Regions from separate parts of the Hydrogenophaga sp. LT287 genome, predicted to be linked through region 2. Evidence: predicted binding sites of a transcription regulator. Region 2 holds the regulator's gene; each other region holds the start of a gene.

Region 1 (2,265 bases), on a different contig from region 2:
TCAACAAGCTGTGGCCACCGGCGGCGGCAATTTCCAGGGCGCGTTTGGCAGCCACCTGGCCTTTCACGTCGGCCAGGTCGGCGTAGCTGGGCGCCTGGCCGAGCTGCGTGGGTGCCAGGCGCACCCAGCCGCCGTCGTCGGGCGGTGGCTCGCCGGGAGCGTTGGCGTTTTCGTGCAGAAAGTGGGCCACCACGTCAAGCAGGTGGCGGGCACGGTGCACCTGGGCTTGCGGCACCAGGGCGGCTTCTTCGGCGCTGCCCGGTGGCAGCACCAGCCGGGTTTGCGCGGCGGCTTCGGTGTCAGCGGCGCGGTGCAGCGCCAGGCTCATGGCCAGCGCGCCGCGCACCGGGCGCAGCTCACCGCCCAGCGACAGTTCACCGGCAAACTCCCAGCCCGCCAGCCGCGCGGCGTCCAGCTGGCCGCTGGCGGCCAAGATGCCCACGGCAATCGGCAGGTCAAACCGCCCAGAGTCTTTGGGCAGGTCGGCCGGCGCCAGGTTCACCGTGATGCGTTTGTTGGATGGAAATTCAAGCCCCGAATTGGCAATGGCCGAGCGCACGCGTTCGCGTGCTTCCTTCACCTCGGTATCGGCCAGGCCCACCAGGGTGAAGCTGGGCAGGCCGTTGGCCAGATGGACTTCAACCTGGACTGGCCGCGCTTCAAGACCCAGCAGTGCGCGGCTGTGCACCAACGACAGACTCATGTGAATTCCTCCCTGTTTCGGTGCATGACCCGGGTTGAACGGCCCCGAAGGCCCGTTTCCGGTATTGCACTGTTTTGGTGCGCACGTCTTTGGTGTGACACCCGCCGAGCGTGGCAAAGAGTTTTCATGATGGCACAGGGGCGGCCTTCGGCCTGCACACGTCTGGGGGATGGAGGTGCTTTTGCAACACATGGCGACCTGTTTTTGGCCACAGGCGTGCAAAGTTGGCACGGTCCATGCTTGGGTGTGAATGCAACCGAATCCAACCCGTGGTGTGGGCCAGCCGGCCTGATCACCCTCCTGATCTAGAAGAGGAATCACAGCATGAAAATGGTCTCCGCCATCATCAAGCCGTTCAAACTGGACGAAGTGCGCGAAGCGCTCTCCGGCATGGGCGTGCAAGGCATCACCGTTACCGAAGTCAAGGGCTTCGGCCGCCAGAAGGGCCACACCGAGCTGTACCGCGGCGCGGAATACGTGGTCGATTTCCTGCCCAAGGTCAAGATCGAGGCCGCTGTGTCCGACGACCTGGTGGACCGCGTGATCGAAGCCATCGAAGGTGCTGCACGCACCGGCAAGATCGGCGACGGCAAGATTTTCGTCACCTCGCTGGAACAGGTGGTTCGCATCCGCACCGGTGAAACCGGCAAAGAAGCGCTCTGATCACCGCCACAGTTCAAGAAAGATCACGGACATGAAAAAACTACTTGCAACCCTGTTGTTGGGCATGGGTCTGGCCTTTGGCGGTCTGAACGCCGTGGCCCAGACCACCGAAGCGCCGGCTGCGGTGACCGCACCGGCTGATGCAGCGTCGGCCGCTCCAGCCGAAGCCGCACCCGCTGCAGACGCCCCTGCCGTTGAAGCGCCCGCTGCTGCGGTGGCCGCTGAAGCGCCTGCCGCAGAAGAAGCCAAACCAACCGTCGACAAGGGCGATGTGGCCTGGATGATGATTTCCACCGTGCTGGTGATTTTGATGGTCATCCCCGGCCTGGCGCTGTTTTATGGCGGCCTGGTGCGCAGCAAAAACATGCTGTCGGTGCTGATGCAGGTGATGGTGGTGTTCTCGCTGATCACGGTGCTGTGGGCCATGTACGGCTACAGCCTGGCGTTTGGCGGCGAAGGCCTGATCATCGGCAACCTTGACAAGGTGTTCCTGATGGGCGTCACCATGGATTCGCTGGCCGCCACGTTCACCCCCGGTGTGGCCATCCCCGAGTTCATCTTCATTGCCTTCCAGGCCACGTTTGCCGGCATCACCTGCGCGCTGATCGTGGGCTCGTTTGCCGAGCGCATGAAGTTCAGCGCGGTGCTGCTGTTCTCGGCCATCTGGTTCACCTTCAGCTACCTGCCAATTGCCCACATGGTGTGGGGCACGGGCGGTTACCTGCTGGACAAAGGCGCGTTGGACTTCGCTGGCGGCACCGTGGTGCACATCAACGCGGCCATGGCTGGCCTGGTGGGTGCTTACATGCTGGGCAAGCGCATTGGCTACGGCAAAGAATCCATGGCGCCTCACAGCCTGACGCTGACCATGGTCGGTGCCTCACTGCTGTGGGTGGGCT
Region 2 (2,265 bases):
GCTGAACCAGATTTCCCAGGCAATCTCGCCGGCCGCGTTGTACAGGTCTTGCTCGCTACGGTAACCGCCGTGCCAGAGCTGCACCAATACCCGTTGAGAGAGTCGGCTGTGCAGGTTCAGCCGCATGGCGTCGCGCCACGAGGCCTGCACGCCCACACCGCCACGCGCCTTGAAGGCCAGCGGCTCGCCGGTGATGCGCTGCACCTCTGCGGCCAGGTAATCCTCTACGCCAGCGGCGCAAGGGAGAAAAAGTTTGAGTTGGTTCATAACAAGTTACTTCGGCAATGGCTACAGAGCATCTGGTGCGTTGACCCCTTCCAGCATGCCCCACGGAACCGCCCTTCGACAAGCTCAGGACGGGCCGCTGGGGTGGCGGTGACGCGAAGCGGCGCGGGGGGTTACAAGCTCTTTCGCAGGTTCGCGGGCGCAATGCGCAGCGCCTCGCGGTACTTGGCCACGGTGCGCCGCGCGCATTCGATGCCCTGCTCTTTGAGCAGGTCGGAGAGCTGGTTGTCAGACAGCGGTTTGGCCGGTTCTTCGGCCGCAATGAACTGCTTGAGCAGCGCACGCACCGCAGTGCTCGACGCGTTGCCACCGGTTTCGGTGCCCAGCGACGAGCCAAAGAAATACTTGAGTTCGTAAGTGCCAAACGGCGTGGCCATGTATTTGGCGGTGGTCACGCGGCTGATGGTGGATTCGTGCAGGCCCAGCTCGTCGGCAATTTCGCGCAGCACCAGCGGGCGCATGGCGAGTTCGCCGTGCATAAAGAAGTTGCGCTGGCGCTCCACAATGGCGCTGCTCACACGCAAGATGGTGTCAAAGCGCTGCTGGATGTTTTTGATGAACCAGCGCGCTTCTTGCAGGCGCTGCTGCATGGCGGCGTGGCCGGCTTCGCCGCTGGCGCCACCGTCGCGCCCACCGCGGTTGCCGCGCATGGCGTTGGCGTACACGTCGTGCACGCGCAGGCGCGGCATCACCTCGGCGTTGAGCTGCACTTTGAAGCCCCGCCCAGCGCGGGTCACGAGCACATCGGGCACCACCACGTTGCGCTCCACGTCGACAAAACGGCGGCCGGGCTTGGGCTCCAGCCGCGCGATAAGGCCCAGCGCGGCGCGGGCGGTTTCGTCGTCAATGCCACACAACGCACACAAGCGCTTCACGTCGCGCTTGGCCATGAGCTCCAGCGGCTGCTTGCAAATGGCCAGGGCAGCGCGGGCCTCAGGGCTGTTGCGCATTTCCTCGATCTGCAGGCGCAGGCATTCGCCCAGGTCGCGGGCGCCCACGCCAGCCGGCTCCATGTGCTGCAGCAAATGCAGGGCCATGGTGAGGCGCTGTTCGAGGGCTTCGCGGGCCTCCAGCTGTTCCGGGTCTTCCCCGGTTTCCGGGTCGGCCGTCAGCACACCGGGGTTGGACAGGCTGAGCCAGGCGGTGGCCAGGTCGGCCAGCGTGTCTTCCAGGTAACCGTCGTCGTTGAGCGACTCGATCAGGAAATAGAGCGCGGCGCGGTCTTCGTCGCTCAGGCGCAGGCAGCGCGCCTGGTCGTGCAGGTGGTCTTGCAGGCTGACGGGCACGCGCGCCAGGTCGGCCGCAGTGGCGGTTTCGTCGTCGTCGCCCGAGCCGCTGTTGCGGGGCGGTGCGTCACCACCCCACTCGCTGTCGTCGGGCGCCATTTCCACGGTGCCGTCGCCTTCCCAGCTTTCTTCCACCGGGGTGGCACCGTCCAGGCGGCCTTCCAGCTCATCGCTTTGCGCGCTGTCGGTGGTGCTGTCGCTGGAGGACACGCGCTCAGACACCAGGCCGTCGTATTCGGGCGCGGACGCCACCGCCTCGGCCCCAGCCTGTGTGGCGTCGGTGATCTGCTCACCCGCGCTCACCGGTGCGTCGGTCTGCTCCAGGCCAAACGCTTCGCGGTCGGCGATCTCGTCGGTGCGCTCCAGAAACGGGTTTTCGTCCAGCATCTGCTCGACTTCCTGCGCCATTTCCAAGGTGGACAGTTGCAGCAAACGGATGGACTGCTGCAACTGCGGCGTGAGCGCCAGGTGCTGCGAGACGCGGAGGGACAGGCCTTGTTTCACAGGCCGCCCCCCCGCCGCGCTGCGCGCGTCCCCCCCAGGGGGGCGCACCCTGGGACCGGCAAAGCCGGATCCGCGGGTGCCCTGAATAGCGGCGCCTCACTCGCCCACCGTGGCGTGGGCGAAGTGGCCGGGTCAGCCGCCGGGCCGCCCCAAGGCAGGCCCAGCCCCCTTGGGGGGCAGCGACCCGCGC
Region 3 (2,265 bases), on a different contig from region 2:
TGTCTTTGCACACGCGCAACAGCTCTTGGGCCAGCTGGTCTTCCACCAGCTTCATGCGGTCCATGCGCTGGCTGCAGCAGTCAAACCAGGCCTGGCTCTGTTTTGCGTCCAGCGCTGCGCCATGTGTTGCTGTGCACAACACGCGTCGCATGCGCTCCAGCTCCGCCAGCGTGGCGCTGGGCTGGTTTTGTGTCCACAACGCACCCAGCGCGGTGCTGGAAAAGTCGGCGAACACCTGCAGGCAGCGCTCTTGCGAATCGATCAGGTGCAGCAATCGCTGCTGCTCGCTGGTGTCAGCACGCCCGCTGGCGTACAGCGCTGAGCCGGCTGCGCGCTCTTGCCCGGCAAACTCCTTGCCCTGCATGAAATTGAAGCGGGCCACCAGCAGGCGGGAAATCTCCGGGTCGGTTGCGCTGTCGGCCGCTTCAAACACCACTGCCAGCAGCCCGGCAATCAGCCGCACATAGGCTTCGGTGGCTTGGCGGGCCGCCCAGGCCTGGCTTTCAATCTGTGCCCGCAGGCCGGGCAGGGCGTCCAGCCCGTGCAGCACATAGGCGATGCGGCTGAACAGCCGCGCGCCATTGCCCACCGAGGCTGATTCGGTGTCCAGGCTGTCAAAGCAGGCGCGCAGGTCGCTTTCAAGGCCCTGGCATTCGCCGATCTGCACCTGGCGCTCGGGCGCAAACCGGGCGCCGTTCGAGCCCAGGTACAGGTTGGACAGCCCACGCTCGCGCTGCAGCCCGTGCACCAGCCGCCCGGTCACGTTCACCAGCGCGCTGGTGAGCGCCAGCGCCTGCAGCTCAGCGATTTCGCAGCGTTTGGCTGCGACGAGAAAATTCAAACCAGATTTCATGAAGTGCACGGGATGTTGGGGACGCTGTATGCAACAAACATGCCGCCTTGGGTGGGGCGGTGAGGGCGGGTACCCACCTGCGACGGTGCCGCCCCGTACACTCCGGGCATGCTGATTTTGGGAATCGAATCGTCTTGTGACGAAACCGGCGTGGCCCTGGTGGACGCCAGCGGCACCGGCACGCCCCGGCTGCTGGGCCATGCCCTGCACAGCCAGATTGACATGCACCAGGCCTACGGCGGCGTGGTGCCCGAACTGGCCAGCCGCGACCACATACGGCGCGTGCTGCCTTTGACCGACGCCGTGTTGGCGCAGGCCGGGCTGCCGCTGTCGGCCGTGGACGCGGTGGGCTACACCCGCGGGCCGGGCCTGGCGGGCGCTTTGCTGGTGGGTTCGGGCGTGGCCTGTGCCCTGGGCTTTGCCCTGGGCAAGCCGGTGCTGGGCGTGCACCACTTGGAAGGGCATTTGTTGTCGCCGTTTCTCAGCGCCGACCCGCCTGAGTTTCCGTTTGTGGCGCTGCTGGTGTCGGGCGGCCACACCCAGCTGATGCGGGTGGACGGCGTGGGGCGCTACGAACTGTTGGGCGAAACCATCGACGATGCCGCCGGCGAGGCGTTTGACAAGTCGGCCAAGCTGCTCGGCCTGGGTTACCCCGGCGGGCCTGCGCTGTCCAAGCTGGCCGAGCAGGGCGATGCGCTGGCCTACAAGCTGCCGCGCCCGCTGCTGCACAGCGGCGACCTCGATTTTTCGTTTGCCGGCCTGAAAACGGCGGTGTTGACCCAGGTGAAGCGGCTGGCCCACGCCAGCATGGACGGCCCGGCTACCACGCACCTGGCCGACCCGCTGAGCCTGCAGCAGAAGGCCGACGTGGCCGCCTGCGTGCAGGCCGCCATTGTGGAGGTGCTGGTGAAGAAGTCGCTGGCAGCGGTCAAGCTGACCGGCTTGCGCCGGCTGGTCGTGGCGGGCGGTGTGGGCGCCAACGCGCTGCTGCGCGAGCAGCTCAATGCCGCCTGCGCCAAAAGCGGTCTGCGCGTGCACTACCCCGAGCTGCACCTGTGCACCGACAACGGCGCCATGATCGCCCTGGCCGCTGGCCTGCGGGCCCAGGCCGGCCTAGCGTTCACCGGTGACGAGCCGTTTGCCGCCAGCGGCTACCGCTTTGACGTGCGGCCCCGGTGGCCGTTGGCCGAGCTGGCACAAGCCAGCGCCTGATCGGCCTGGCACCCGATTTGCAAGGCTTCGGGCGGCTCATTTCGGCCATGAGCGGCTGACCATCGGCCAGCGAAAACCGGTGGCTGGGCAAAGTTAATTATGAATTACACTGCGCCACCCCGACCCAGCGCGTCACGGGTCTCGCTCCCATTGGGGCATCTGGACCCCGCCTGGGAACTGTGCCGGCCACCCGCCAGCCC

The links. Region 2 encodes sigma-54, which starts transcription at its own class of promoters, with help from an activator protein. Its sites were predicted from a motif close to TGGCANGNAANCTGCTTT; they were not measured.
Region 1: a site for sigma-54 is predicted at 929-946, ahead of glnK (P-II family nitrogen regulator). Genes of this name have one in related genera too.
Region 3: a site for sigma-54 is predicted at 881-898, ahead of AC0GNR_RS02275 (nitrate- and nitrite sensing domain-containing protein). Genes of this name have one in related genera too.

What each region holds. Positions count from the first base shown of each region.
Region 1 covers NZ_JBVPZC010000037.1:10,820-13,084, forward strand. Annotated here, with positions in the region: gene AC0GNR_RS17640 (YifB family Mg chelatase-like AAA ATPase) at 1-703, opposite strand, end outside; gene glnK (P-II family nitrogen regulator) at 1,028-1,366, shown strand; gene AC0GNR_RS17650 (ammonium transporter) at 1,398-2,265, shown strand, end outside.
Region 2 covers NZ_JBVPZC010000008.1:7,908-10,172, forward strand. Annotated here, with positions in the region: gene AC0GNR_RS08480 (THUMP domain-containing class I SAM-dependent RNA methyltransferase) at 1-267, opposite strand, end outside; gene rpoN (RNA polymerase factor sigma-54) at 399-2,075, opposite strand.
Region 3 covers NZ_JBVPZC010000002.1:85,620-87,884, reverse strand. Annotated here, with positions in the region: gene AC0GNR_RS02275 (nitrate- and nitrite sensing domain-containing protein) at 1-853, opposite strand, end outside; gene tsaD (tRNA (adenosine(37)-N6)-threonylcarbamoyltransferase complex transferase subunit TsaD) at 962-2,065, shown strand.